Regions from separate parts of the Acidovorax sp. GW821-FHT10A04 genome, predicted to be linked through region 3. Evidence: predicted binding sites of a transcription regulator. Region 3 holds the regulator's gene; each other region holds the start of a gene.

Region 1 (7,401 bases), on a different contig from region 3:
GATCAGCAGGCGGAAGGTGGCGAGTCGTTCCATGGCCTGGACTGTAGCCGGGCTGCCGGGCTGGGCGGGTGCAGAGGGTTTCAAGGGGTTGGCATGGCCAACTGCCGCTTTGAGGGCGTGCTTTGGTTGAAGGCGGGGGCCGGGGTGTGCGCCCGGCGGCGCAGTAACTTTCTCTTGCGTCGCCAAGAGAAAGTCACCAAAGAGAAGGCGACCCGCTGCCCGTGTCCCCACCCGCCCGGTGGGCGGGTGGGGCAGCCTGCGATGCTCGGTCCTGGGGTGTGCCGCAGAACTCGCTGCGTTCTTCGAACTCCGCTCAAACAGCTGCGGCAAGCCAGACAACGATGCGCGTGTCCTGCGGCACGCGCTCACCCCAGGCCCTGCGCTTCTCAGCACGTCCAGAAGGGATTGGGGGCCCCACACGGGCCATCGCTGCGCTCGGCCTCATTTGCCTCGCTGCGCTTCGGCCTGTCGGGAGCGCGTAGCGTGTCACCGACCCCAGGCGCAGCTGCGAAGCAGCAGCCGTCTTTGTCCCCGCTCCCCACCCCTGCTGGCTGCGCCGAGAAGCGCAGGAGCTGGGGTGGGTGCATGTGCCGCAGGACACATGCACTTCGTCTTCTAGCTCGTCGATGCTGTTTGAGCGGAGTTCGAAGAACGCAGCGAGTTCATCGACGCCCACCCCAGATCCGAGCATCGCAGGTTGCCCCCGTTCGCCCGACAGGGCGTACGGGGGACGCAGACTGGGGGTCGCCTTTTCTTTGCCTACTTTCTTTTGGCGACGCAAAAGAAAGTAGGTGCGCCGCCGGGCGCACATCCCGGCCTCCGCCCTCAACCAAAGCACAAAGCAACCAAAGACACCATCACCACGCACCACGCACCGACCGATCAGGCAAGCCAATCGACTAAAACAAACACCCCTGATTACGGGCATACGCAGCCCGGTACTGCGTCAGGTCCAGCTCCGTCCGTACCCGATTGAGCCCCAACCTCCGGCAGGTAGCCGAAAACCGCTGCCGCAGCAGATCAGCCCACAGCCCCGAGCCCTTCATGCGCGTGGCAAAGTCGCTGCCATAGACCTTGCCGGCAGCCCGCTGCGCCGGATCGAGGCTGTGCAGATCCTGCACGCGCGCCAACACACGCGCCGCGCGCTGGGGATAGTGCAGCTCCAGCCACTCGCGGAACAGCGCATTCAGCTCCCACGGCAAGCGCAGCACGGTGTAGAAGGCACTCGTCGCGCCGGCCTCGTGCGCGGCCTGCAGCACCTGCTCCATGTCTTCGGTGATGAAGGGGATCTGCGGCGCCACGCTCACGCCCACGGGGATGCCCGCCTCGGCCAGGGTGCGGATGGTGCGCAGGCGCCGGTGGGGCGCGGCGGCGCGTGGCTCCATGCGGCGCGCCAGGGCGGGGTCGAGCGTGGTGATGGTGACGTACACGGCCGCCAGGCGCTGGGCGGCCAGCGGGGCCAGCAGGTCGAGGTCGCGCTCCACCCCGGCGGACTTGGTGATGATGGAGAACGGGTGGCGCATGTCGCGCATCACCTCGATCAGGCCGCGCGTGAGTTTCAGCTCGCGCTCCACGGGCTGATAGCAGTCGGTGGCCGAGCCGATGTTGATGAGCTGCGGCACATGGCTGGGCCGGCCCAGCTCATCGCGCAGCAGCGCGGCGATGTTGTGCTTGGCGATGATCTGCGTTTCAAAATCGAGCCCCGGCGACATATTGAGGTAGCTGTGCGTGGGCCGCGCGTAGCAGTACACGCAGCCGTGCTCGCAACCCCGGTAGGGGTTGACCGAGAGATCGAAGTAAATGTCCGGCGAGTCGTTGGCGCAGATGGCGCTTTTGGCCGTCTCCAGGTGCACGCGCGTGGCGGGTGGGGCGGGTGCTTCGTCGCCCTCTTCGTCCACAGGGACATCCCAGCCATCGTCCACCGCCTCGCGCGTGTCGCGCACAAAGCGGTGCGCCAGCGCCGTGGCCGCGCCCCGGCCGCGCACGGCCTGCAAGGGGATGCGCACGTCCTGCATCACCTGGGGGGCGTTCTCGTCGTCGATGGGTGGGCCGATGGGGTTGGACATGGGGGTACGGATAGCTGGCGGGCGCGCAGTCAGCGTGACGCCAGATACTGTATATTTATACAGTATAGTACCCGATGGATGGCGCGTTGGGTAGCGGTTTAAACAGCCACAGGGCCCACACACCGCCGGCTACTCCTTGAAGAGCCCCTCGATCACCCCGCGCAGCCACTGGTTGCCCGGGTCGGCCTCGAAGCGCTTGCTCCAGTGCAGCGACACGGTGAAGTCGCGCAGCGGCAGCGCGGGCTCGATGATGGTGTAGCCACCGGCCGCAGCGAAGCCCTGCGCGATGTTGCGCGGCATGACCACGGCCAGGTCGGTGCCGCGCACGATGGAGGGCAGCACCATGAAGTGCTCGGTGGTCAGGCGCAGGCGGTCTTCGAGCTGCAGCAGCGCCAGGATGCGCAGGGTGTCCGAATGCGAGCGCACGGCGACGAATTCGAGCTGCTTCAGATCGTCGAGCAAAGCCGCGCCGCTGCGCCGGCGCCGTGCGAAGGGGTGGCCTTCGCGCAGCAGCACGATGTAGCGGTCGTTGAGCAACTGCACGTGCTGCGTGTCCTTCACCGCGGGCAGGAAGCCGAAGGCGAAGTCGATGCGGCCGCTGTCCAGCAGCGGTGCGATCTGCTCGCGCGGCACGGGCAGGGTTTCGAGCCGCACGCCCGGCGCCTGCTGGCGCAGCGCGAGCATCAGGTCGGGCAGGAAGCGGCCCTCGCCGATGTCGCTCATGTGGATGCGGAACACCTTGCGCGACTGCAGCGGGTCGAACAGGGCCGATTCGTTGAGCGCCTGCTCCAGCGTGCCCAGGGCGCTGCGCACGGCGTCGGCCAGGCGGTCGGCCCGGGGGGTGGGCTGCACGCCGCCGCCTGCGCGCACGAAGAGCGGGTCCTTGATCAGCAGGCGCAGCCGCGTGAGCGCCTGGCTGGCCGCGGGCTGGGTCAGGTCCATGAGCTCGGCTGCGCGGCTCACGCTGCGCGTGCGGTAGACCGCATCGAACAGGCGCAGCAGATTGAGGTCGATGTCCTTGATATGCATTTTGCTGATACCACTTAGTCGCTTCATTGTATTGATGGATATTGCCAGGGGGTCGAAGATCGGTGCTTTCCACCCGCACCGTCCCTTCGCCATGCTCCAGGCCACCGCGCCCCGCGCCACCGACGCGCCCTCTGCCACCCACCCGCGCCCCACCGTGCGCGAGGTCGTGCTCGACCTGCTGCGCGGCTTCGGCATAGACACCATCTTCGGCAACCCGGGCTCGACCGAGCTGCCGCTGTTCCTCGATTTCCCCAAGGACTTCCGCTACGTGCTGGGCCTGCAGGAGGCGGTGGTGGTGGGCATGGCCGATGGCTATGCCCAGGCCACGCACAACGCGGCCTTCGTGAACCTGCATTCGGCCGCTGGCGTCGGCCACGCCATGGGCAATATCTTCACGGCGCACAAGAACCGCACGCCGATGCTGATCACGGCCGGGCAGCAGGCGCGCTCGATCCTGCCGTTCGACCCCTTCCTGTTCTCGGGCCAGGCCACGGAGCTGCCCAAGCCCTACGTGAAGTGGAGCGTGGAGCCTGCACGCGCCGAGGACGTGCCGCTGGCCATTGCCCGCGCCTACTACATCGCCATGCAGCAGCCGCGCGGGCCGGTGCTGGTGTCGATCCCCGCCGACGACTGGGACAAGCCCTGCGAGCCGCTGCAGGCCCGCAGCGTGAGCACCGAGACCCGGCCCGAGCCGCGCGTGCTGGGCGCCATCGGCGACGCGCTCGACGCAGCCGAGCGCCCGGTCTTCGTGGTCGGTGCGGCAGTCGACCGCGATGGCGCCTGGGACGATGTGCTGGCGCTGGCCGAGCGGCACAACGCCGCCGTGTGGATCGCCCCCATGTCGGGGCGCTGCGGCTTTCCGCAGGACCACCGGCTGTTTGCCGGCGTGCTGCCGGCCATGCGCGAGAAGATCGTGGCGCTGCTCGGCGGGCACGACCTGGTGTTTGCGCTGGGCGCCGCCGCCTTCACCTACCACGTGGAGGGCCACGGCCCGCATGTGCCGCCCGGTGCGCAGCTGGTGCAGTTGATCGAGGACCCGGGCACGGCCGCCTGGACGCCCGAGGGCACCTCGGCCGTGGGTGGCGTGCGCCTGGGCGTGCAGGACCTGCTGGCCCGCCCGGCCCCGCGCAAGCGCCCTGCCCCGCCACTGCGCGCGGTGCGCCCGCGTGCCGAACCTTCGGCGCTGATGGGCGTGCCCTACGTGATGCAGACCCTGGCCGAGGTGCGCGACGCACATTCCATCGTGGTGGAAGAGGCGCCGAGCTCGCGCGCCGCCATGCATGCCCACCTGCCCATCCTGCACAGCGAGACCTTCTACACGATGTGCAGCGGCGGCCTGGGCTACGCCATGCCGGGCGCCGTGGGCGTGGCGCTGGCGCGGCCGGAAAGCAAGGTCATCGGCCTCCTGGGCGATGGCTCGGCCATGTACTCCATCCAGGCGCTGTGGAGCGCGGCGCAGCTGCAGTTGCCCATCACCTTCATCATCCTCAAGAACCGGCGCTACGCGGCCCTGCAGGAGTTTGCGCCGACCTTCGGCTTCGGGCCCGAGGACAAGCTCGAAGGCACGGAGCTGCCGGACCTCGATTTTCTGGCACTGGCCCGCGGCCAGGGCTGCGATGCCGTGCATGTGGACGACGCAGCGCAGCTGCACCAGGTGCTGCGCGATGCACTCGCGCACCCGCGGCCGATCCTGGTGGAGATCGACGTGGCCTGAGCAGAACGCCCCTATCGCAGCACGCCAACCCAGCAGACCCGGATGACCGGGCGCCCCCGTTTCAGGAGACATGACATGACGCACGACAACCCACAGAACCCTTCCCCATCCCATGGCCGCCGCCTGGCCGGCGCACTCGCCCTGGCGGCACTTGCGGGCACCGCCCTGCTGTCCACCGGCGTGCAAGCAGAAACCTACCCCGCCAAGCCCATCAAGGTGATCGTCAACTTCCCGGCGGGCGGCGCGGCCGACCAGATCGCGCGCGCGGTGACGGTGCCGCTGCAGGCGGCGCTGGGCCAGCCCGTGGTGGTGGAGAACCGGGGCGGCGCGGGCGGCAACATTGGCGGCGAGGCCGTGGCCAAGTCGCCGGCCGATGGCTACACGCTGCTCATGAGCTCGGGCGGCATGGTCTCGGTGAACCCGCACATCTACCCCAAGATGCCGTTCGACCCGGTGAAGGACCTGGTGCCCGTGGCCGCCGCGGCGCGCGTGCTGGTGTTCCTGGAGGTGCGGCCCACGCTGCCGGTGAACACCGTCCAGGAGTTTCTGGCCTACCTCAAGGCCAACCCGGGCAAGGTGAGCTTCGGCACGCCGGGCAATGGCAGCTCGCCCCACCTGGCGGCCGAGATGCTCAAGGCCCAGGCCAATGTGTTTGCCGTGCACGTGCCCTACCGCGGTGCTGCGCCCGCCATGCAGGACCTGCTGGGCGGCCAGGTGGACTTCATGTTCGACCCGGGTATCGGCCTGCAGCACGTGAAGGCCAATAAGCTGCGCCTGCTGGCCGTGGGCAGTTCCAAGCGCTCGCCGCTGTTCCCCGACGTGCCCACGCTGGCCGAGGTGGGCTTGAAGGGCTTCGATGCCGATACCTGGTTCGGCTTCTATGCGCCCGCGGGCACCCCGGGCGAGGTGGTGACGCGCCTGAACCGCGAGATCAACAAGGTGCTGGTCACGCCCGCCGTGCAGGAGCGCATCACGGCCCTGGGCGGCGTGCCCGCGCCCATGTCGCCCGCCGACTTCAACGAGCGCGCGAAGATCGACAGCACGCGCTTCGGCGCGCTGATCAAGGCGCGCAACATCAAGGGGGACTGACCGATTCCCCGCCCCGGGCACCAATGCCCGCACGGTGCAGTGCGAGATTGCCGGCAAACCGCGCCAGCCGGCCTATAGTCCCGCGCTTTGCAACCACCACCGAGCGAGGTACCCCATGGCGCGCAAGCCCCAGATCATCCTGTCGTCCCTGGACGTCGACCGCATCGAAGCCCTGCTGGCCGCCATCCCGGCCAGTGTCTTCCCCGGCAAGGCCGACCTGCAGGCCGAGATCGACCGCGCCGAGGTGGTGGCACCCGAGGAGATCCCGCCGCATGTGGTGACCATGAACTCCACGGTGCAGTTCGCCATCGAGGAAACGGGCAAGGAGTTCTGCCTGACGCTGGTCTACCCGCGCGACATGGACGGCAGCGCCGACCGCCTGTCGATCTTCGCGCCCGTGGGCAGCGCGCTGCTGGGCCTGGCGGTGGGCGACGCCCTGGTCTGGCCTGGCCCTGGCGGCAAGCCGATGACGGTGCGCGTCAAGGCGATCCTGTACCAACCGGAAGCAGCGGGCGAATTGCACAGGTAGCCACTCTCCCGTGGCAATGGCCGTGGCGCAACCGCCGCAAATTGCAACAGGTGTTTGCGTTGTCATGGCTTGCAGCGACAATTGAAGACCATGAGCGCGCCCCCGCAGCTTCCCGATGATCCGAACGCCACGGCTGCGGCCCTGGCGGCTGTGCCGACCGCGTTTGACCCGGACTCCACCACCGCCTTCCAGCAGCGGATGGAGCGCGCGCCCGAATGGTTCTGCTCGTTCCTGGCCGGCAACAGCCGCGAAAAGAGCCGCCTCAAGCGCGAGATCGCGACCATGAAGGGATCGGTCGCCTGGCTCATGAAGCAGCGCCGCGAGGGCAACTGGACCGCCGAGGAGCGCGACCAACTGCGCGACGTGATGCGCTCGGCCTCGTCGGTCAGCCCCTATTTGTTCATCTGGGTGATCCCCGGCTCGATGCTGCTGCTGCCCTTCATGGCCTGGTTCCTGGACAAGCAGCGCAAGCGGCGCGAGGGCCTGCCGCCGGGTTGACCCCTACGGGAGCCCTTTCTGGCGTCCCGAGACAAGCAGAGTTCGCGCAAACCGGCCTAGGCGCGCAGCGCCTCAGGGGGATGGTCCGAATGCTATGCCCAGTGGCTGCTGACCGCGACCAGCATGCCCGCCCCCACCAGCCCGGCCTGCCAGCGCAGCGCCATGGACCAGGTGGGCACATGGCGTTCCACGCGCTCGTAGAGCTGCCGCCCGGCCATCAGCGACAGGGTGAAGGCCAGCACCATGCCCAGGGCGTTGACCACTGGCGCCGTGGGGAACAGGTGGCCGACGACGGCGTTGACCAGCAGGCACACGGCGAAGTGCACGAGGAAGACCGAGTACGACATCTGGCCCAGCCGGACCAGGGGCGCCACGCCCTGCCACTGGCGCAGTGGTGCCGAGCGCAGGGCGGCCACCAGCAGCACGGCGGCGGCGAGCGCCAGTGCGATGCGGCCTCGGAACTCCAGGGCCAGTGC
Region 2 (7,401 bases), on a different contig from region 3:
AGGGCCGCCTCGACCACGGCTTCATTGGCCGGGCTCAGCGGGGTCATGGGCAGGCGCAGTGTGCCACCGCACAGGCCCATGCGGGCCACGGCCCACTTCACGGGAATGGGGTTGGCTTCGACGAAGAGCTGCTTGTGCACGGGCATCAGCTGGAACTGGATTTCCATGGCGCGCTGGACATTGCCCGAGGTGGCGGCCACGCACAGCTCATGCATCAGGCGCGGGGCCACGTTGGCCGTCACGCTCACGTTGCCATGGCCGCCGCACAGCATCAGGGCCACGGCGGTCGGGTCGTCGCCCGAGTAGATGCCGAAGCCCTTGGGGGCTTCGCGGATCAGCCACTGCGCGCGTTCGATGTTGCCCGTGGCTTCCTTGATGCCGATGATGCCGGGCACCTGGGCCAGGCGCAGCACGGTGTCGTGCTGCATGTCGGCCACGGAGCGGCCGGGCACGTTGTACAGGATGGTGGGCAGGTCGCCCACGGCCTCGGCGATGGCCTTGAAATGCTGGTACTGGCCCTCTTGCGTGGGCTTGTTGTAGTAGGGCACGACCTGCAGCTGCGTGTCGGCGCCGACCTTCTTGGCGAAGCGGGCCAGCTCGATGGCCTCGGCCGTGGAGTTGGCGCCGCAGCCGGCCATGATGGGCACGCGCTTGGCCGCCTGCTCCACCGACACGCGGATGATCTCGCAGTGTTCCTCGACGTTCACCGTGGGGGATTCGCCCGTGGTGCCCACGACGCCGATGCAGTCGGTGCCTTCGGCGATGTGCCAGTCGATCAGTTTGCGCAGCGCTGGATAGTCGACGCTACCGTCCTCATGCAAGGGGGTGACGAGGGCGACGATGCTGCCAGTGAGTGGCACTAAGGAAGATGTCATGTCCGCAGTGGTGAACGGGATAAAAGAGCATTCTAACTAGCCGGACCGGCCAGCAGATGTCTTGAGGGTGCCCCGGCGTGCGCAAGTTCCCGGATGGCCGTGATGCGCTGCACGAAACGCGCAGGTTCTTCGAGGAAGCCGTCCTCGTAGGCCACGGTGCGCAGCCCGCTGAAGGCCGCCAGCAATTCGCCCGGTTGCAGCAGGAATTCGGGCCGCGCAGGGCGGCCTACCGTTTCGTTACCGTGTGCAAAGGTTTCGTAGACCAGTACGCCGCCCGGCGCCAGGCTGGCCAGCAGGGTCGGAAACAGCGGTCGCCAGAGGTAGTTGGTGACCACCACGGCGCCGAACTGCCGCCCGGAAAAGGGCCAGGGGCCGTTTTCGATGTCGGCGCAGACCATTTCGCCGAGCGGGGCTCCTGCGGCCACCGCCTCGGGGGAGCGGTCCACCCCCACCACCGCATGGCCCAGGCGGTGCAGCCAGCGCAGGTGGCGGCCGGCGCCGCAGGCCACGTCGAGCACGGTGCTCTGGGGTGCGATCAGGGCCGACCAGCGGCGCACCCAGTCCGAGGGGTTGTCAGATCCATGCATGAGAAATCAAAAGCAGTTCCACACCTGGTCGGCCAGCATCACCATGAATTCGGGCACGGTGTACAGGCCGAACACCGCCAGGCAGGCCAGGACGGCCGCCGCCCAGGCCAGCACCCGCCACACCAGCGGCAGGGCCGGGGGGCGGTCAGGTGGGTGGTCGGGCGCGGGGTGCATGGTCAGGCCTGGAAAAAGGGGTTGCCAGCGATCATGCCGGCACGGGCGCCGCACGCTGGATAGGGCTTTCCTTGACGGGGAGGTTCACCAGCGCGGCGAAGATACCCAGCGCGATGGAGATGTACCAGACGATGTCGTAGCTGCCCGTGGCATCGTACAGGTAGCCGCCCAGCCACACCCCCAGGAAGCTGCCGATCTGGTGGCTGAAGAACACGAAGCCGCCCAGCATGGACAGATGCTGCACGCCGAAGATCTGGGCAATCGTGGCATTCGTCGGCGGGATGGTGGACAGCCACAGCGTGCCCATCACGGCCGAGAAGACATAGACCGAGGCCGGCGACAGTGGCACCACCAGGAAGATGGCGATGGCCACGGCCCGCGCAAAGTAGATGAAGGCCAGGATGAAGCGCTTTTGCAGGCGCTGGCCCAGGGTGCCGGCAATGTAGGTGCCGAACACGTTGAACAGGCCGATCAGCGCCAGCGCATAGCTCGCCACCTGGGGCGACAGGCCATGGTCCTTGAGGTAGCTGGGCATGTGCACGCCGATGAACACCACCTGGAAACCGCAGACGAAGTAGCCGGCCATCAGCAGCGTGAAGCTGGGGTAGCGGAAGGCCTCGAACAGCGCCTGGGCAATGGTCTGGTCGCGCTTGACCGGGGCCGTACCCTTGAAGCCCGGCTCGCGCAGGCCGAAGGCCAGGGGCACGATGAGCAGCACCGCCAGCGACAGGGTCAGCAGCGCCTGCTGCCAGCCGAAGCTGGCGATCAGCCAGCCCTCCATGGGCACCATGAGGAACTGGCCGAAGGAGCCGGCCGCCGCGGCCACGCCCATGGCCCAGGAGCGTTTTTCGGGCGCGATCTGGCGGCCCAGCACTCCGTAGATCACTGCATAGGTGGTGCCCGCCTGGGCGGCGCCGATCAGCACGCCCGTGGTCAGCGCGAACAGCAGCGGCGTGGGCGACAGGGCCATGCCCGCCAGGCCCGCGGCGTAGAGGGCGGCGCCGGCCAGCAGCACGCGGAAGGCGCCGAAGCGGTCGGCCGCCATGCCGGCAAAGATGCCGATCAGGCCCCAGGAGAGGTTCTGGATGGCGATGGCCAGGGCAAAGGACTGGCGCGTCCAGCCCATTTCCTGGGTGATGGGCAGCAGCCACAGGCCAAAGCCGTGGCGGATGCCCATGGACAGGGTCACGATGGCCGCGCCGCACGCGAGCACCTGGAACATGGACAGTTTCGGAGGATGCATAGACATGCGCAGAATGTAGCCAGATTGGCCGCAATCTGCCCGCACACCACCAAACAGTACAGTTGGGGGTGATGTGGCTGTATTTTTATACAGTCTTTGCTGCGTCGCACTACAATCCGCCGCATGTCTGCCAAACCGTCTCCCGTCTCCGCCAGCGAATATTCCGAAGGCTCGATCCGCGTGCTCAAGGGCCTGGAGCCCGTCAAGCAGCGCCCGGGCATGTACACCCGCACCGACAACCCCCTGCACATCATCCAGGAGGTGCTGGACAACGCCGCCGACGAGGCGCTCGCCGGCCATGGCAAGAAGATCAAGGTCACGCTGCACACCGACGGCTCGGTCAGCATCGAGGACGACGGGCGCGGCATCCCCTTCGGCATGCACCCCGAGGAGAACGCCCCGGTGATCGAGCTGGTGTTCACCCGCCTGCACGCGGGCGGCAAGTTCGACAAGGGCAAGGGCGGTGCCTACAGCTTCTCGGGCGGCCTGCACGGTGTGGGCGTGAGCGTGACCAACGCGCTGGCGACCCGCCTGGAAGTGAGCAGCCACCGCGAGGGCAAGGTCGCGCGGCTGGTGTTCTCGGCCGGCGACGTGGTCGAGCCCCTGGTGACCCGCGCGCTGGAAGCGGGCGAGCGCAAGCAGGGCACGACCGTGCGCGCCTGGCCCGATGCCAAGTATTTCGAGTCGAGCGCGCTGCCCATGGGCGAGCTGACCCACCTGCTGCGCAGCAAGGCCGTGCTCATGCCCGGCGTGTCGGTGACCCTGGTCAACGAGAAGACGCGCGACACCCAGACCTGGCAGTACAAGGGCGGCCTGCGCGACTACCTGATGCAGACGCTCAGCGGTGACCCGGTGATCCCGCTCTTCGAGGGCGAAGGCTTTGCCGACCGCAACAACGAGAGTTTTGCCGAGGGCGAGGGCGCCTCCTGGTGCGTGGCCTTTACCGAAGACGGCCAGCCCATGCGCGAGAGCTACGTCAACCTGATTCCCACCAGTGCCGGCGGCACGCACGAAAGCGGTCTGCGCGACGGCCTGTTCAACGCCGTCAAGAGCTTCATCGAGCTGCACAGCCTGCTGCCCAAAGGCGTCAAGCTGCTGCCCGAGGACGTGTTCGCGCGTGCCAGCTACGTGCTATCGGCCAAGGTGCTGGACCCGCAGTTCCAGGGCCAGATCAAGGAGCGCCTGAACTCGCGCGACGCGGTGCGCCTGGTCTCGGGCTTCGTGCGCCCGGCGCTCGAACTCTGGCTCAACCAGCATGTGGACTACGGCAAGAAGCTGGCCGAGCTGGCCATCAAGGCCGCGCAGACGCGCCAGAAGGCCGGCCAGAAGGTCGAAAAGCGCAAGGGCTCGGGCGTGGCCGTGCTGCCCGGCAAGCTCACCGACTGCGAAAGCAAGGACATTGCCCACAACGAAGTCTTCCTGGTCGAGGGCGACTCGGCCGGCGGCAGCGCCAAGATGGGCCGTGACAAGGAAAGCCAGGCCATCCTGCCGCTGCGCGGCAAGGTGCTCAACACCTGGGAAGTGGAGCGCGACCGCCTGTTCGCCAACAACGAGATCCACGACATCTCGGTGGCCATCGGCGTGGACCCGCACGGCCCCAATGACACGCCCGACCTGTCGGGCCTGCGCTATGGCAAGGTCTGCATCCTTTCGGACGCCGACGTGGACGGCTCGCACATCCAGGTGCTGCTGCTCACGCTGTTCTTCCGCCACTTCCCCAAGCTCATCGAAACCGGCCATATCTACGTGGCACGCCCCCCGCTGTTCCGCGTGGACGTGCCGGCCCGCGGCAAGAAGCCGGCCGCCAAGATGTATGCGCTGGACGATGGCGAGCTCACCGCCATCCTCGACAAATGCGCCAAGGACGGCGTGGCGCGCGAAAAGTGCCAGATCAGCCGCTTCAAGGGCCTGGGCGAGATGAACGCCGAGCAGCTGTGGGAAACCACGCTCAACCCCGACACCCGCCGCCTGCTGCCCGTGCAGTTGGGCGACATGGACTTCGCCCAGACCGAGGACCTGATCACCAAGCTCATGGGCAAGGGCGAGGCGGCCTCGCGGCGCGAGCTGATGGAACTGCATGGTGATGCGGTCGAGATCGACATCTGAGCGGCTGCGACTGCTGTGCGCGGGCCTGCTGCTGGGCCTGGTGCAGACGGCCGCCCATGCCGACCTCTGGGCCTATGTCGACCCGCGCGGCGTGACGCACTTCGCACCCGAGCAGGTGGATGCCAACTACCAGCTGTTCTTCAAGGGCAACGAGTTCGACTCCACGCGCGATGCGCCCGCTGGCGCGGCCACCCTGCCCCATGCCCTGCCGCCCGCCGGGGCCCGGCTGCTGGCGTTCTTCGACATCGCGCCCGACTACAAGCGCGTCAAGCACCACCTGCGCGCGGCGGCGGCCAAGCACGAGGTGGACTACGAGCTGCTGCAGGCGCTGATCGCCACGGAGTCGGGCTTCGATGCCGATGCTGTGTCGCCCAAGGGCGCAGTGGGGCTGATGCAGGTGATGCCGGCCACGGCCGCCCGCTTCGGCGTGAGCGCCGACGCCAGGCGCTCGGTGGAAAAGAAGCTCACCGATCCAGCCGTGAACGTGCCCACCGGCACCCGCTACCTGCGCCACCTGCTCGACCTGTTTCCCGAGCGCCTGGACCTGGCACTGGCTGCCTACAACGCGGGCGAGGGTGCGGTGCAGCGTGCGGGCAACCAGATCCCGGCCTACAAGGAAACGCAGAACTACGTGCGCACGGTGATGGGGCTGTACACGCAGCTCAAGCCCCCGGCTCCGGTGAAGGCGCAGCGCGCCGTCTCCGGCCGGGTGCGCATGGAACTGCAGGGCGGTGCCCTGAACCGGGGGAACCTTCCGCCCAACCGCGTGGCGCAGACGCCCGCAATGACCGAACCTCCTGAATCCAGCAAGAACGAATGAGCGACCAACCCACTCTCGATTTCCCGGCCTCCGACGACGGCGGCGACTCCCTGGGCCTGGCCGGCTACGCCCAGCGTGCCTACCTGGAGTACGCCCTCTCGGTCGTCAAGGGCCGGGCCCTGCCCGACGTGTGCGATGGCTTGAAGCCTGTGCAGCGGCGCATCCTGTACTCCATGGACCGCATGGGCCTGGGCTACAGCGGCCCCACGCGCAACACGGCGGCCAAGCCGGTCAAGAGCGCCCGTGTGGTGGGCGACGTGCTGGGCCGCTTCCACCCGCACGGCGACCAGTCGGCCTACGACGCGCTGGTGCGCATGGCGCAGGACTTTGCCCAGCGCTACCCGCTGATCGACGGCCAGGGCAACTTCGGCAGCCGCGACGGCGATGGCGCGGCGGCCATGCGCTACACCGAGGCGCGCCTGTCGCGCATCACCAGCCTGCTGCTCGACGAGATCGACGAGGGCACGGTCGACTTCATGCCCAACTACGACGGCTCTACCTCCGAGCCGCGCCAGTTGCCCGCGCGGCTGCCGTTTGCGCTGCTCAACGGTGCCAGCGGCATCGCCGTGGGCCTGGCCACCGAGATCCCGAGCCACAACCTGCGCGAGATCGCCGATGCCTGCGTGGCGCTGATCAAGACGCCTGCACTCTCGCAGGAAGACCTGCTGGCCCTGGTGCCCGGCCCCGACTACCCCGGTGGCGGGCAGATCATCAGCGCTGCGTCCGACATCGCCGACGCCTACCGCACCGGCCGCGGCAGCCTCAAGGTGCGCGCGCGCTGGAAGATCGAGGAACTCGCGCGCGGCCAGTGGCAGCTGGTGGTCAACGAGCTGCCGCCGGGCGTGAGCTCGCAGAAGGTGCTCGAAGAGATCGAGGAAATCACCAACCCCAAGGTCAAGGCCGGCAAGAAGGCGCTGAGCCAGGACCAGACCCAGCTCAAGGCCAGCATGCTGGCCGTGCTGGACGTGGTGCGCGACGAATCGAGCAAGGACGCGCCGGTACGCCTGGTGTTCGAGCCCAAGACCGGCAAGACACCGCAGCAGGAGCTGATCACCGCACTGCTGGCGCACACCAGCCTGGAGACCTCGGCCCCGATCAACCTGACCATGGTGGGCCTGGACGGCCGGCCGGTGCAGAAGTCGCTGCGCCTGATGCTGGAGGAGTGGATCTCCTTCCGCCAGAGCACCATCACCCGCCGCTCGCAGCACCGCCTGGGCAAGGTGCTGGACCGCATCCACATCCTCGAAGGGCGGCAGCTCGTGCTGCTCAACATCGATGAGGTGATCGCCATCATCCGCCAGTCCGACGATCCCAAGGCCGCGCTGATCGCCCGCTTTGCATTGAGCGACCGCCAGGCCGAGGACATCCTGGAACTTCGCCTGCGCCAGCTGGCCCGGCTCGAAGCCATCAAGATCGAGCAGGATCTCAAGGACCTGCGCGACAGCCAAAGCAAGCTCGAAGACATCCTGAACAACCCCGGCTCGCTGCGCCGCCTGATGGTCAAGGAGATCGAGGCCGATGCCAAGACCTTCGCCGACCCGCGCCGCACGCTGATCCAGGCCGAAAAGAAGGCCGTGGCCGAAGTCAAGGTGGTCG
Region 3 (7,401 bases):
CCGATGTGCGGCGTGCAGATGCAGTTCTCCAGGCGCAGCAGGGCATGGCCCTGCAGGATGGGCTCGCTCTCGAATACGTCCACGGCCGCCATGCCGGGGCGGCCCCGGTTCAAGGCGGCGATCAGGGCGTCGGACTCGACCAGTTCGGCGCGCGAGGTGTTCACGAACAGCGAGGTGGGCTTCATGCACGACAGGTCTTCGAGCGAGATGATGCCGCGTGTCTCATCGTTCAGGCGCAGGTGCACCGAGATCACGTCGCACTGCGAGAAGAACTCCTCGCGCGTGGTGGCTGCCTGGTAGCCATCGGTCAGGGCCTGGGCGCGCGATGCCTCGCGGCCCCAGACGCGCACGTTCATGCCGAAGGCGCGGCCATAGCCGGCCACGAGCTGACCGATGCGGCCGTAGCCCCAGATGCCCAGCGTCTTGCCGCGCAGCACCGTGCCCAGCCCGAAGTTGGGCGGCATGGACGCGGTCTTGAGGCCCGACTGCTGCCAGGCCCCATGCTTGAGGTTGGAGATGTACTGCGGCAGCCGGCGCGTGGCGGCCATCACCAGTGCCCAGGTGAGTTCGGCCGGTGCCACGGGTGAACCGACGCCCTCGGCCACGGCAATGCCACGCTCGGTGCAGGCTGCCACGTCGATGTGGTTGCCGATCTTGCCGGTCTGGGCAATGAGCTTGAGGCGCGGCAGCTTTTCGACCAGCTGGCGGGTGATCTGGGTGCGCTCGCGCACCAGCACGATGATGTCGGCGTCCTTGAGCCGTATCGACAGCTGGCCCAGGCCCTTGACGGTGTTGGTATAGACCTTGGCGGTGTAGGCGTCGAGCCGGGTGGCGCAATGGAGCTTGCGCACTGCGTCCTGGTAGTCGTCGAGGATCACGATGTTCATCCCGACATTGTGCCTTGGCGGGCCGCAGTCTTTGTGCCCCAAGCCCCGTCGGGCGTGCAGCATTTGCAACGCTGCGTGAATGCCACATGCCTCGACGGCCTGGGTGCATGCGCAATACCGGTGCCCGCGGCCGTTGCGGCGGGCTCTGCGCAGTCGCTGGCCGGCCGTTGCAGGCCATGGTGGCCGTGTCCCCGCGCCAGCCCGCAGGCCGCGTGCTCAGTGTTGCAGCAGCGCCTCGCGCGCGGCCATGCGGTCCAGCTCCGCGCAGACATCGGCCATGCGGCCCGAGATCACCAGGCGCCCGGCATCGGCGCCCGAGGTGGTCGTGCGCAGCACGCGCACCACGCGGCGTGCCTGGACATGGTTGCACAGGGGGTCGGCGCCGGGGGCAGGGTGCAGGCTGCGCGTGCCCGTGGCCGGCAGTGCGATCTCGTCGCGTGGCGTGCGGGCCGTGGTGGGCCATGCGGGTGCCGCATGGGCGGGCACTGGCGCCTTGCAGGTGCGCAGCCGTGCCGCAGCGCTGTCGTGCCCGCCCTGCACGGCGATGGGCTGCAGCCAGCGTGTCAGCGCATGCAGCGGGTGGGAGAAGGCCGAAAAGGTCAAAGAAGCAATTCCCATGTGAAGACTCCGAAGGTCGGTGGTGAACACAGGCAGGATTGCAACGAACATGGCGCGGCCCAGGGCTGACCAGCGGCGGTGCCCGATACCCGGCACCCCGCCCGTCAAACGCCCGCCACCTGGGCAGCGCGACGGCAATTACATGAGCATGGTGTTGCGGATCAGGCCGACTGCCAGGCCTTCGATCTCGAAGGCTTCGCCGGGCTGCACGGTGATCACGGGGTAGTCCGGGTTCTCGGGCAGCAGCTCGATGCCGGTGGCCGTGCGGCGCAGGCGCTTGACGGTGACGTCGTCGCCCAGGCGGGCCACGATGATCTGGCCATTGCGCGCCTCGCGCGTGGACTGCACGGCCAGCAGGTCGCCGTCCATGATGCCGGCGTCGCGCATGGACATGCCGCGCACCTTGAGCAGGTAATCAGGCTTGTGCTGGAACAGGCTGTTTTCCACGCTGTAGGTCTGATCGACATGCTCCTGCGCGAGAATGGGCGAGCCCGCTGCGACCCGGCCGATCAGCGGCAGCATCAGCTGCGACAGGCCGGGAATGGGCAGGCTGAACTGGGTGCCGCGTGCTGCGTTGATGGAGCGCACTGTCTCGCCGCGCAGGCGAATGCCCCGCGAGGTGCCGCTCACCAGCTCGATCACGCCCTTGCGGGCCAGGGCCTGCAGGTGCTCTTCTGCCGCATTGGCGGACTTGAAGCCCAGCTCGGTCGCTATCTCGGCGCGGGTAGGGGGGGCACCGGTGCGCGCAATGGCGGTCTGGATCAGGTCCAGAATCTGTTGCTGGCGGGCAGTGAGCTTGGGGTTGTCGAGCATGGTGGTTTCCAGTGTGTGCCGGTACAGTGGCAAATAACTGTTTTTTAATCCAGTAGCTGTATTTTTCACCAGTTTTTCGGAGTATGCAAGTGAGTGCGCAAAAAATTGTGGTTCTGGGTACGGGCGGCACCATTGCCGGCACCGCTGCGCAGGTGGGGGACAACATCGGCTACACGGCCGCGCAGGTGGGGGTGGGCGAGCTGCTGGCGGCCGTTCCAGGGCTCCAGGCGCTGGCCGGTGGTCCCCTGGTGGTCGAGCAGGTGGCCCAGATCGACAGCAAGGACATGGAACATGGCGTGTGGCGGGCCCTGGCGCTGCGCTGCGCCGAGTGCCTGGCCGACCCCGCCGTGCGCGGAGTCGTCATCACCCATGGCACCGACACGATCGAAGAGACGGCCTGGTTCCTGCACTCCGTGCTGGATGCGACCAAGCCCGTGGTGCTGACCTGCGCCATGCGCCCCTCGACCGCGCTGGTGCCCGATGGCCCGCAGAACCTGCTCGACGCCGTGGCGGTGGCGGCCAGCGCTGGTGCGCAGGGCGTGGTGGTGGTGGCTGCCGGCACCATCCATGGCGCGCAGCGCGTGCACAAGGTGCACCCCTACCGGGTCGACCCGTTCAGCTCCGGTGATGCCGGGCCGCTGGGCTGGGTGGAAGAGGGCGCCGTGCGCCTGGTGCACGGCTGGCCCGCCGTCTCGCAAGGCAAGGGTCTTGCAGCCATGCAGAACCAGACCGCCGACGCACCCTGGCCCTGGGTGGAACTGGTGGTAAGCCATGCGGGCGCCAGCGGTCGTGCGGTGGACGCGCTGGTGCGCGATGGTGTCCAGGGTCTGGTCGTTGCCTGCACCGGCAACGGCACCCTGCACCACGCGCTGGAGGCCGCGTTGCTGCGGGCCCAGGCCGTGGGTGTGCGCGTGCTGCGCGCCACGCGCTGCCCCGAGGGGCAGTTGCTGCCCACGCCGGGCAATGCCCTCGTGGCCGCGCCCGGTCTGTCCCCCGTGAAGGCCCGCATCAGCCTGGTGCTCGATCTGCTGGGCTAGGAAGTCCTGAGCCAACCCACAACGCCAGGAAGCCCCGCATGTTCGCTGCCCTCCGATCCCATGTTTGGGCCTATCCGGCACTGGAGGTGGTGCACATCGTGGGCATTGCACTGCTGCTGGGCAACCTGGTGCTGCTGGAGCTGCGGGTGTTTGGCTGGGGTGCCGCGCTGCCGCCCCGGGACCTGGCGCGACTGAGCCTGTCGCTGGCACTGTGCGGCTTTGGCATGGCGGCCCTGTCCGGCCTGGTGATGTTTGCCACGCAGCCCCAGGAATTGCTCGCCAACCGGGCCTTCACCCTGAAGATGCTGTTGTTGATGCTTGCCGGCTGCAACGCGGCGTGGTTTCATGGGCGCGGTTCGCTCGCTCGGCTCGATGGCCTGGCGCGGGCGCAGATGCTGCTGTCCACTCTGATCTGGCTGGCCATCGTCGCCTGTGGTCGCTGGATAGCGTACCTCTGACATTCGAAAGGAAAAACTCCATGCCTTTGCAGCGTCGCCAGATTCTCACCGTGGCCAGTGTCCTTCCCCTTGTTCCCCTGGCGTCCCATGCGCACCACGGCTGGAGCAGTTTCGATGCGGACCGCCCGATCTACCTCGAAGGCACGGTGCGCAAGGTGCGCTGGCAGAACCCGCATGCCGAACTGGAGCTGGAGCTGCCCGCCAACCTGGCCTTGCCGCCCAACCTGGCACAGCGCGCAGTGCCCGCACAGACGGCACCGGTCGATGGCAAGGCCCTGCTGGCCCGTGCCGTGCTGCCGACGCGCAGGGACCGGATGTGGGAGGTCGAGCTGGCGCCGCTGACCCGCATGCAGGCCTGGCAGGTGGCCGAGATCAAGCCGGGCACGGCTATCTCGGTACTGGGCTTCACGTTGCGCGAGGAGAAGGGCGATCCGGTGCTGCGCGCCGAGTACCTGTTCGTCGATGGCAAGGCCTACGGCCTGCGCTCGAGTCCGGCCTGAGGCCAGAAGCGGCGCGCGCGTCGATTAGTGCACGTTTGGTTGCACAGCTTTTAGCCGCGCCATTGGTTCTGCGCGGGAGCGCAACTATCATCCGGCGCATCACTTTGCAGGAGTTGTCCCATGCGTTTCGTTTCCCTCTCTCTCGTGGCCGCAGCCGTGGCACTGGCAGCCCTGCCTGCGCAATCCCAGGACATGCCCAAGCGCAAGGCGGGGCTGTGGGAGATCAAGGCCACATCCAGCCCAGGCACGCCGCCCACCGTGATGCAGCAGTGCACGGATGAGGCCTTCGAGGCCCAGATGCAGAAGACGGCCCTGGAGCAGTCCAAGACCATGTGCAGCAAGAACGACATCAAGCGCAGTGGCAACACCATCACTGCCGATGCGGTCTGCAAGATCGGTTCGACCACGGTGACCTCGCAGTCGGTGAGCTCGGGCGACTATTCCAGCGCCTACAAGGTCGAGGTCAAAAGCACGTTCAACCCGCCGCTCATGGGCAAGGCCAGCGACAATACCGTGATGGAGGCCCGTTACCTCGGCCCCTGTGCCGCCGGCCAGAAGCCCGGCTCCATGACCATGCCCAACATGCCCATTCCTCCTGCCCCGAAGACCAAGTAAGCTGCGCGGCAGGCAGCGCCTCCAAGGCGTGCAGAAACGACAAAGCCGGGCATGCCCGGCTTTGTTGTTGGTGTGGCCGCAGCCGAAAAATCAGCTGGCCAGGGCTGCGAAGGCGCGCTGCGTGATGTCGTCCACGCTGCCCATGCCGCTGATGGCGCGGTACTGGGGGGCGGCTGCCGGTTCGGCCTTGGCCCACTGGCTGTAGTAGTCCACCAGGGGGCGGGTCTGGTCGCTGTAGACCTGCAGGCGCTTCTTGACGGTTTCTTCCTTGTCGTCGTCGCGCTGGATCAGGTCTTCACCGGTCACGTCGTCCTTGCCTTCCACCTTGGGTGGGTTGAACTTGACGTGGTAGGTGCGGCCGCTGGCGGGGTGCGAGCGGCGGCCGCTCATGCGTTCGATGATGGCCTCGAAGGGCACGTCGATCTCCAGCACGTAGTCGAGTTTCACGCCTGCGGCCTTCATCGCGTCGGCCTGGGGAATGGTGCGTGGGAAACCATCGAACAGGAACCCCTTGGCGCAGTCGGGCTGGGCAATGCGTTCCTTGACGAGGTTGATGATCAGGTCGTCGCTGACCAGGGCACCCGACTTCATGATCGCATCGGCCTGCAGGCCCAGCGGCGTGCCGGCCTTCACGGCAGCGCGCAGCATGTCGCCGGTGGAGATCTGCGGAATGCCGTACTTCTGGCAGATGAACGTGGCTTGCGTGCCCTTTCCGGCGCCGGGCGCGCCCAACAGAATCAGTCTCATGAAGGTCCTCGAAGGTTAGAAATCGGCTGGCACTGCTGGCAGGGGCGGATCGCGCGCCAGCGCAGAGGTCACCGCCGTGGCAGCAAAAAAAGACCGCAGTGCTCCACGGATGGGCAGGGGCTGCGGGGTGGTGTGCTGCTACGTCAGTGCTCGCGCAGGCGCTTGTGGGGCCCAGGATGCAATGCTCTCGTTGCGTCGAGGATAGCATGTGACCGCCTTGCACTGGCTTACACGCGCGATATGACGTGCGTATAAATGCGTAGGATGGGGCACCGTCGCACCAGATCAGTGCGCCCAGCCGCCTTGCAGCCCCTTTGGCGTCAGGCCAGCAGGGCGCGCACGCGCTCCAGGTCCTGCGGGGTGTCCACGCCGGGGCCGGGTGCCGTGTCCGTGACATGCACGGCAATGCGGTGGCCGTGCCACAGCGCACGCAACTGCTCCAGCGCCTCCATGACCTCGGTGGGTGCCTGGGTCAGCGTGGGAAAGGCGCGCAGAAAGCCTGCACGGTAGCTGTAGATGCCGATGTGGCGCAGCGGTGCGAAGCCTGCCGGCACTGCGCCCGTTGCGCTTTCCCACCAGGCCGTGCCCGCATGGTCGCGCGCCCACGGAATGGGGGCGCGGCTGAAGTAGTGCGCCAGGCCGCGGGCATCGAGCACCACCTTTACCACGTTCGGGTTTTCGTAGTCGGCCAGGGTGTGGATGGTGTGCGCAGCCGTGCCCATGCTGGCCTCGGGCCGCGCTGGCAACAGGGCCGCCACGGCGTCGATGAGGCTCGCGTCCATCAGCGGTTCGTCGCCCTGCACATTGACCACGATGTCGTCGCCTGCCAGGCCCAGTTGCTCGCAGGCCTCGGCCAGCCGGTCGCTGCCGCTGGCATGGTCGGTGCGGGTCAGGATGGCGGGCACGCCATGCGCCTGGCAGGCGTGCAGCACGCGCGCGTCATCGGCCGCCACCACCACGCGGGCGGCGCCGCTCAGCGCCGCGCGCTGGGCCACGCGCACCACCATGGGCAGGCCGGCGATGTCGGCCAGGGGTTTGTCCGGCAGCCGGCTCGATGCCATGCGCGCCGGGATCACGACCGTGAAGGGCGCGGATGCGGGCACCACCGCGCTCATGCCTCGACTTCTTCGTCGGTCAGCGTGCGCGCCTCGTTTTCGAGCAGCACGGGGATGCCGTCGCGCACCGGGTAGGCCAGGCGCGCGCTGCGCGAGACCAGTTCCTGGTGCTCGCGGTCAAAGGTCAGCGGGCCCTTGGTGACGGGGCAGACCAGCAGTTCAAGCAGTTTGGGGTCCATGGCGGCAGCTTTCCGGCAAACGTTGGTTCAGTCAGTCAATCAATCGCCTGATGGGCGGGCAGGGGGCGATGATAGCGAGGCGGCGGCCAGCAAAACAGCCAGGCGGGCGTCGAGGGCTGCGAAAAAGCCCGGGTCCACACGCACTTCGAGCGGAACGGCCAGCGCATCGGGGCGCAGGCTCCAGAGCTTCACGGCGTCCTTGGCCGTGCACAGCAGTGGCAGTTGCGCGCCCGGTGCCGGCCCATCGCTCGGGTCGGTGAAGCCGGTGAAGTCGTGGTGGTCGGGCAGTGCGGTGGTGCGCGCCAGGGTCAGCCCCTGGGCCCGCAGCATGCCGAAAAAGTCTTCGGGCCGGGCAATCGCCGCCAGGGCATGCACGGGTTGGCCGCGCAGCGATGGCAGCGGCACGCTGCTGCCATCGGCGCGCACGGCATG
Region 4 (7,401 bases), on a different contig from region 3:
CGTCAGGCGTGATCAGGCCGGGGCAGTTGGGGCCCAGCAGCAGGGTCTTCTTGCCACCGGCGGCTTCCTTGGCCTTCATCTTGTTGCGCACTTCGAGCATGTCACGCACGGGAATGCCTTCGGTGATGCAGATGGCCAGGTCCAGGTCGGCTTCGACGGCTTCCCAGATCGCGGCAGCAGCGCCTGCGGGCGGCACGTAGATCACCGACACGGTGGCGCCGGTCTGCGTCGCAGCTTCCTTGACGGAGGCGTAGATCGGGATGTTGAAGATCGACTCGCCGGCCTTCTTGGGGTTCACGCCTGCCACGAAGGCGTTCTTGCCGTTCGCGTATTCCTGGCACTTTTCAGTGTGGAACTGGCCCGTCTTGCCCGTGATGCCCTGGGTGATGACCTTGGTGTCTTTGTTGATGTAGATCGACATGTGTGTTCTCCGGGCTTACTTGACGGCAGCAACGATCTTGGTCGCAGCTTCGGCCATGGTGTCTGCGGCGATGATGGGCAGGCCGGACTCGGCCAGCATCTTCTTGCCCAGCTCTTCGTTGGTGCCCTTCATGCGCACGACCAGTGGCACGTTCAGGTTCACGGCCTTGCAGGCGGTGATCACGCCGGTGGCGATGGTGTCGCACTTCATGATGCCGCCGAAGATGTTGACCAGGATGCCTTCGACCTTGGGGTTCTTGAGCATGATCTTGAAGGCTTCGGTGACCTTCTCGGGGGTGGCACCGCCGCCCACGTCCAGGAAGTTGGCCGGCTCGCCGCCGAACAGCTTGATGGTGTCCATGGTGGCCATGGCCAGGCCGGCGCCGTTCACCAGGCAGCCGATGTTGCCGTCCAAGCTGATGTAGGCCAGGTCGAACTTGGAAGCTTCCACTTCGGCCGGATCTTCTTCGTCCAGGTCACGGAAGGCCACGATCTCGGGGTGGCGGAACAGCGCGTTGGCGTCGAAGTTGAACTTCGCGTCCAGGGCCATCAGGTCACCCTTGGAGTCGCAGTTCAGCGGGTTGATTTCCACCAGCGACGCATCGGTTTCCATGTAGCACTTGTAGATCTTCGCGAAGATGTCCAGGGCCTGGTCAACGGAAGCACCGGTCAGGCCGATGGCTGCAGCCACCTTCTTGCCTTGCTCGGGGGTGATGCCGGTCAGGGGATCGATCATCTCGGTGATGATCTTCTCGGGCGTGGAGTGGGCCACTTCCTCGATGTCCATGCCGCCTTCGCTCGAAGCGATCAGGGCGACCTTCTGCGTGGCGCGGTCGGTGACCAGCGAGACGTACAGTTCGTTCTTGATGTCGGCGCCGTCTTCGATGTACAGGCGGCGGACCTTCTGGCCTTCGGGGCCGGTCTGGTGCGTCTTGAGCTGCATGCCCAGGATCTCACCGGAGATGCGCTTGACGTCTTCAATGGTCTTGGCGACCTTGACGCCGCCGCCCTTGCCACGGCCACCGGCGTGGATCTGGGCCTTGACGACCCACACGGGGCCGCCGAGTTTCTGGGCTGCTTCGACGGCTTCTTGCACCGTGAACGCGGGAATGCCACGCGGAACGGGCACACCAAAATTGCGCAAGATTTCCTTGCCTTGGTATTCGTGAATCTTCATGAGGTCTCTCTCAGGGAAGGGTGGTATTTACCCGTTTACCATGAACAGGTGTCTGGCCGCGGGCTTGGGGCATGGCAACCTTCGACTGTATCATGCTGCGACGCACCATCCCTTGTGCCTAACACGTACAGCGTTTACGTCCATCCATTCTTACCCGGCAGTGCACGCTGCCAGACCAGCAGGAGCAACCCATGTCCAGAGTCTTTATTGATGGCGAAGCCGGCACCACGGGCCTGCAGATCCGCGAGCGCCTGCAGGCCATGCCCGAGGTCGAGCTGGTCAGCATCGCGCCCGAGCTGCGCAAGGACCCCGCCGCCAAGCGCGAGCTGATCGCCGGCGTGGACCTGGTGGTGTTGTGCCTGCACGACGACGCCGCGCGCGAGACCGTGGCCATGGTGGACGGTATCGAGCAGGCCGGCGGCCGCAAGATCAAGATCATCGACGCCAGCACCGCGCACCGCATCGCGCCCGGCTGGGTGTTCGGCTTTCCCGAACTCACCGCCGGCCAGCCCGAGGCCGTGGCCGCCGCCACGCGCGTGGCCAACCCCGGCTGCTATGCCACGGGCGCCATCGCCCTGTTGCGCCCCCTGGTCGACGCCGGCCTCATCCCTGCGGACTTCCCGCTGGCCCTGCCCTCGGTCAGTGGCTATTCGGGCGGCGGGCGCACCATGATCGAGGCCTACCAGAAAGGCGAGGCCCCGCTGTTCGAGCTGTATGCCCTGGGCCTGGCGCACAAGCACCTGCCCGAGATCATGCGCTACACCGGCATCACGCGCCGGCCCATCTTCGTGCCCTCGGTGGGCAATTTCGAGCAGGGCATGCTGGTGCAGTTGCCCCTGCACCTGGACACCCTGCCTGGCGCCCCCAAGGCCAGCGACCTGCACGACGCGCTGGCCGCCCACTACGCCAAGAGCAACACGCCCGAGCAGTGGGTCAGCGTGCTGCCGGCCACGGCCGACGGCAAGCTCGATGCCCTGGCGCTCAACGACACCAACAAGCTGGAGCTGCGCGTGTTCGCCAACGAGACCTACCGCCACGCGGTGCTGGTGGCGCGCCTCGACAACCTGGGCAAGGGCGCCAGCGGCGCCGCGGTGCAGAACCTCAAGCTGATGCTGGGCATCTAAACTTCATCATCCCCCACGCCGCGCACCACGCGGCGCACGACATCGCTGGAAAAACCGCGCGCCATCAGGAACCTGACCTGCTTGGCGCGCCCCTGGGGATCGGCAGCCGGCTCGCCGAAGCGGCGGCGCCACACCTCGCGGGCGCGGGCCAGTTCCGTGTCCTGCAGCTGTGCCAGGGCCTGCTGCACGGCCTCGCCGCCGATGCCCTTGGCCTGCAGCTCCTGGCGGATGCGCGCCGCCCCCATGCGGCCCGCGCGCTGGTGCACCACCGAGGCCACCACACGCTCCTCGCTGATGAAGTCCCTGGCCTCCAGCTCGCTCAGCACGGCCTCGAGGTCCTCGCCCTCCTGCACATGCGGGCGCAGCTTGCGCAGCAGCTCGGCGCGCGAGTGCTCGCGCTGGCCCAGCAGCCGCAGCGCGCGGCCCTTCAGGGAAACGGTTTCAAAGCCCATGGGTATGGTTGGCAGGCAGCCAGGCAATGGTCCAATGCACAGCGGCCATTGCCGCAACACTGCGCAATGGCCGCCCAGGTGTGTTGCGGTGGCGCCCAATGCGCCGCCGCATCACTCGTCCGAATCGCCTGCCGGGGCAGCCGCTTGCAGCCCGTCGGGCAGCAGCGCAATGCCCAGCCCTTCGCGCACCTTGTTCTCAATCTCGCGGGCGAGGTCGGGGTTCTCGCGCAGGAACTCGCGCGCGTTGTCACGGCCCTGGCCGATCTTCTCGCCGTTGTAGGCGTACCAGGCGCCCGACTTCTCCACGATCTTGGCGGTCACGCCCATGTCGATGATCTCGCCCTCGCGGCTGATGCCCTCACCGAACAGGATGTCGAACTCGGCCGTCTTGAAGGGCGGGCTCACCTTGTTCTTGACCACCTTGACCTTGGTCTCGTTGCCGATGGCTTCGTCGCCCTTCTTGATGGTGCCGGTGCGGCGGATGTCCAGGCGCACCGAGGCGTAGAACTTGAGCGCATTGCCGCCGGTGGTGGTTTCGGGGCTGCCGAACATCACGCCGATCTTCATGCGGATCTGGTTGATGAAGATGACCGTGCAGTTGGTCTTCTTGATCGTGGCCGTGAGCTTGCGCAGCGCCTGGCTCATCAGGCGGGCCTGCAGGCCCGGCAGGGCATCGCCCATCTCGCCTTCGATTTCGGCCTTGGGCGTGAGCGCGGCGACCGAGTCGATGACGATCAGGTCCACGGCGCCCGAGCGCACCAGGCTGTCCACGATTTCCAGGGCCTGCTCACCCGTGTCGGGCTGGCTGATCAGCATGTCGGACAGCTGCACGCCGAGCTTCTGGGCGTACTGCACGTCCAGCGCGTGCTCGGCGTCCACGAAGGCGCAGGTACCACCCAGTTTTTGCATCTCGGCAATCACCTGCAGGGTGAGCGTGGTCTTGCCCGAGGATTCCGGGCCGTAGATCTCGACCACACGGCCACGTGGCAGTCCGCCCACGCCCAGGGCGATGTCCAGGCCCAGCGAGCCGGTGGAGACGACCTGGATGTCCTCGATCACCTCGCCTTCGCCCAGGCGCATGATGGTGCCCTTGCCGAATTGCTTCTCGATCTGGGCGAGCGCAGCCGCCAGCGCCTTGGCCTTTTCGGTGTTGACGGGGAGGGGGGGGTTGGTGCCTTTGACTGCGACGTCCATGGAAAACTCCTTGAGAAACAACGGGTTGGGTGTTTGCACTTCGTCTGCAATTAACTACAGGCTGGATGCTTGAACAGTAGTTTATGCGAGCCATTGCACGGCAGCAATGCACTATTTAGTCAGTTTGCCTGACAATATTGCATGCCTGATTTCTTGCCTGCGGCACCGCCGCCCACCCCCGCCGAGGACGGCTGGCGCCAGACCCACCTGGGTCGCCTGCTCGGCCATGCCATGCGCCGCTTCGACGCCCGGGTGCTGCAGCTCATGGCGCACAACGTGGAGGTGCCACTGGCGCTGTCCAACCTGGCCGCGCGCGACCAGGTGAGCGCCGCGCACGTGCACATCACGCGCCACCTGGCGCTGCAGGGCGACCGTCTGACCGATCTGGCCCAGCGCGCCGGCATGACCAAGCAGGCCATGGCCACCCTGGTGGACCAGTGCGAGGCCTGGGGCCTGGTCACGCGCTCGGCGGACCCGCTGGACGCGCGCGCGCGCCGCGTGTGCTTCACCTCCACAGGCCTGGCGTGGCTGCAGGCCTTTCGCGATGCGGTGGCCCAGGCCGAGGCGGAGTTCCGCAGCGAGGTGGGCAAGGACGTGGCCACGGTGGTGGCCATCGGGCTGGAGGCCTATGCAGGCGGCGATGCCGCCGGCATGCAGGCGCCGTGAACCCCGCTCAGGCGGCCGACGGCACCTGGGCCCGGGCGGCAGCCACCAGCCTCGCGGCATCGATCCCCAGGGCCCGCAGCGTGCGCGCGGCCACGCCCTGCGGCATGGCCGCGATGGCGGCCACCACATGCGCCCCCAGCAAGGGGCCCGCCTGCTCCTTGCTAGAACGGGCGAGGGCCTGCACCAGTTCCTGGCCCGAGGGCTGGGCGCGGTAGAGGCCGGCCGCCGCTGGGGCGTCCAGAGCGGCCGCGGGCGCCAAAGGGCCTTGCACGCCCACGGCCTGCAAGGCCTCGCGGTACTGGCGCTCGATGGCCTCACCCACGGCCGCCGGATCGGCACCGACACTCTCGAAGGCACGCCGCGCCGAGCCGTCGGGCAGGTCCATGGCTGCGAGCAGAAAGTGCTCGGCGCCCGGCGCGGGCTGGCCACGCGAACGGGCATGGGCCTCGGCATCCGTGCACAGCCGGCTCAAGGTGCGCATGCTCTGGAAACGGTGCTGCAGCTTGCGGAACATGGTGGAACTCCTTTGTCTCAGGATCGGGGGACATGGGCGGACAGCCGCTTGTGCGCGGCCTGCTTGCTGACACCCAGCGCCTGCGCGATCTGCGCCCAGGACCAGCCCTGCCGCAGCGCCGCAGCGACGGCATTGGCCTCGAGCCGGTCGGCCATCTGGCGCAAGGCCACCACGGAAGCGAGCGCGGCTTCGGGATCTTCGGGCGACGGAAGGGAGGGGAGTGCCTGCATGACGTCAACTGTAGTTGACGACTCGAAATCCGTCAACAACAGTTGACCCTGGGCCAGCCAAGCTGCCTATGCAGGCGGCAGCAGTGCAGCGGCGGACGCAGGCTCGGCACAAGCCAGCAGCCACTGACGGAACTGCTGCAGGGTCTGCAGCTGGTTGCGCCCCTCGGGGTAGCAGAACCAGTAGCCCACCTCGCTCTGGTAGCCGCAGCCGGGCAGGGGCTCGCGCACCAGGCCGCTGGTGATCTCGTCCTGCACCAGGCAGCGCGGCACCAGTGCCAGGCCCATGCCGGCCATCACCGCACGGATCATCGACTGGAACTGGTCGAACTGCGGGCCGGCCAGCGGGTTGAGCCCCTGCACCCCATGCGTTTCGCTCCAGCGCAGCCAGGCCTCGGGCACCGTGACATGGCGCAGCAAGGTGTGGCGCGCCACATCGCGCGGGTGGTCGATGGCCCAGTCCGCCACGCGGGTGCGCGGTGCGATCAGCGCCACGTCCTGACCCGTGAGGTAGTGGGCATGGGCTCCAGGCCAGTGGCCGTCGCCGAAGAGGATGGCGCAATCGAGCTCGGGCCGCTCGAAGTTGTAGCTGTGCACATAGGGCACGAAGTGCAGCGTGACCTGCGGGTGCTGCTGCTGGAACTGCGGCAGCCGCGGGATGAGCCACTTGGCCGCGAAGGTCGGCAGGCTCGACAGGTGCAGCGCGCCACCCCCATCGTCGCTGGTGATCAGCTCCAACGTGGCCGCTTCGAGCTGCGCGAGCACGGCGCGCACGGCCTTTTCATAGCGCTCGCCCGCCGGGGTCAGGGCCAGGCGCTTGCGGCTGCGCTCGAACAGCGGCACACCCACCCAGCCCTCCAGCTCCTTGACCTGCTTGCTCACAGCGCTCTGGGTCAGGTGCAGCGCTTCGGCTGCGCGCGAGACGCCCCCGAACCGGGTCACGGTGGAGAACGCACGCAGCAAGTGCAGGGGTGGAGACAGGCGGCGAAGAGACGACATAGTAAGTTCTCAAATCATTCCATATTGGAATGTTATCAGGCACATCCATTGCTTGGTAGAGGGTACCGGATCCATTAACCTCAAAGCCCCTCCATAGGAAAACCGCTCATGAAACGCCGTCATCTGCTCACCACCCTGGCTGCCGCATCTTTCGTTCCTGGAATATCCCTGGCGCAAGATGCCAAGCCCCTGCGCATCGTCGTGCCCTTTCCGCCCGGGGGTGCCACCGACATCACCGTGCGCGCACTGCAGGAGTCGCTGGTGCGCATCCTCAAGCAGCCCGTGGTGCTGGACAACCGCGCCGGCGCAGGCGGCTCCATCGGCATGGCCGAGGTGGCGCGCGCCCCGGCCGACGGCCTCACGCTGGGTGTGGCCACCTTGTCCACCCATGGCGTGAACCCGGCCGTGTACAGCAAGCTGCCCTACAACCCGATCAAGGATTTCGTGGGCGTGACCGAGATCGTCAAGGCCCCCGGCGTGGTCGTGGTGAATCCGACCGCACTGCCCGTCAAGGACTTCGCCGACCTGGTGAAGTACCTCAAGGCCAACCCCGGCCGCGTGTCGTTCGCGACGCCCGGCAACGGCACCATCGGCCATATGTGGGGCGAGCTGTTCAAGAGCAGCACGG

The links. Region 3 encodes LexA, which represses DNA repair genes until DNA is damaged. Its sites were predicted from a motif close to ACTGTATNNNNATACAGT; they were not measured.
Region 1: a site for LexA is predicted at 2,113-2,130, ahead of AC07PF_RS30310 (PA0069 family radical SAM protein). Genes of this name have one in related genera too.
Region 2: a site for LexA is predicted at 2,956-2,973, ahead of AC07PF_RS16780 (DNA topoisomerase IV subunit B). Genes of this name have one in related genera too.
Region 4: a site for LexA is predicted at 4,428-4,445, ahead of recA (recombinase RecA). Genes of this name have one in related genera too.

Annotation. Positions count from the first base shown of each region.
Region 1 is NZ_JBWKNZ010000020.1:125,507-132,907, forward strand. It holds gene AC07PF_RS30305 (LysR family transcriptional regulator) at 1-33, opposite strand, end outside; gene AC07PF_RS30310 (PA0069 family radical SAM protein) at 900-2,015, opposite strand; gene AC07PF_RS30315 (LysR family transcriptional regulator) at 2,196-3,095, opposite strand; gene mdlC (benzoylformate decarboxylase) at 3,187-4,809, shown strand; gene AC07PF_RS30325 (Bug family tripartite tricarboxylate transporter substrate binding protein) at 4,885-5,898, shown strand; gene rnk (nucleoside diphosphate kinase regulator) at 6,014-6,427, shown strand; gene AC07PF_RS30335 (hypothetical protein) at 6,518-6,925, shown strand; gene AC07PF_RS30340 (acyltransferase family protein) at 7,018-7,401, opposite strand, start outside.
Region 2 is NZ_JBWKNZ010000007.1:194,757-202,157, forward strand. It holds gene dapA (4-hydroxy-tetrahydrodipicolinate synthase) at 1-875, opposite strand, end outside; gene AC07PF_RS16765 (class I SAM-dependent methyltransferase) at 908-1,462, opposite strand; gene AC07PF_RS16770 (hypothetical protein) at 1,469-1,636, opposite strand; gene AC07PF_RS16775 (MFS transporter) at 1,668-2,885, opposite strand; gene AC07PF_RS16780 (DNA topoisomerase IV subunit B) at 3,003-4,985, shown strand; gene AC07PF_RS16785 (lytic transglycosylase domain-containing protein) at 4,957-5,805, shown strand; gene parC (DNA topoisomerase IV subunit A) at 5,802-7,401, shown strand, end outside.
Region 3 is NZ_JBWKNZ010000004.1:314,431-321,831, reverse strand. It holds gene AC07PF_RS11675 (D-2-hydroxyacid dehydrogenase family protein) at 1-887, opposite strand, end outside; gene AC07PF_RS11670 (hypothetical protein) at 1,104-1,505, opposite strand; gene lexA (transcriptional repressor LexA) at 1,644-2,318, opposite strand; gene AC07PF_RS11660 (asparaginase) at 2,402-3,355, shown strand; gene AC07PF_RS11655 (hypothetical protein) at 3,394-3,813, shown strand; gene AC07PF_RS11650 (DUF6152 family protein) at 3,834-4,313, shown strand; gene AC07PF_RS11645 (DUF3617 domain-containing protein) at 4,434-4,928, shown strand; gene adk (adenylate kinase) at 5,019-5,675, opposite strand; gene kdsB (3-deoxy-manno-octulosonate cytidylyltransferase) at 5,996-6,790, opposite strand; gene AC07PF_RS11630 (Trm112 family protein) at 6,787-6,969, opposite strand; gene lpxK (tetraacyldisaccharide 4'-kinase) at 7,009-7,401, opposite strand, start outside.
Region 4 is NZ_JBWKNZ010000002.1:230,464-237,864, forward strand. It holds gene sucD (succinate--CoA ligase subunit alpha) at 1-421, opposite strand, end outside; gene sucC (ADP-forming succinate--CoA ligase subunit beta) at 437-1,597, opposite strand; gene argC (N-acetyl-gamma-glutamyl-phosphate reductase) at 1,789-2,721, shown strand; gene recX (recombination regulator RecX) at 2,718-3,173, opposite strand; gene recA (recombinase RecA) at 3,285-4,367, opposite strand; gene AC07PF_RS05495 (MarR family winged helix-turn-helix transcriptional regulator) at 4,509-5,033, shown strand; gene AC07PF_RS05500 (Clp protease N-terminal domain-containing protein) at 5,041-5,547, opposite strand; gene AC07PF_RS05505 (helix-turn-helix domain-containing protein) at 5,565-5,777, opposite strand; gene AC07PF_RS05510 (LysR substrate-binding domain-containing protein) at 5,844-6,773, opposite strand; gene AC07PF_RS05515 (tripartite tricarboxylate transporter substrate binding protein BugE) at 6,882-7,401, shown strand, end outside.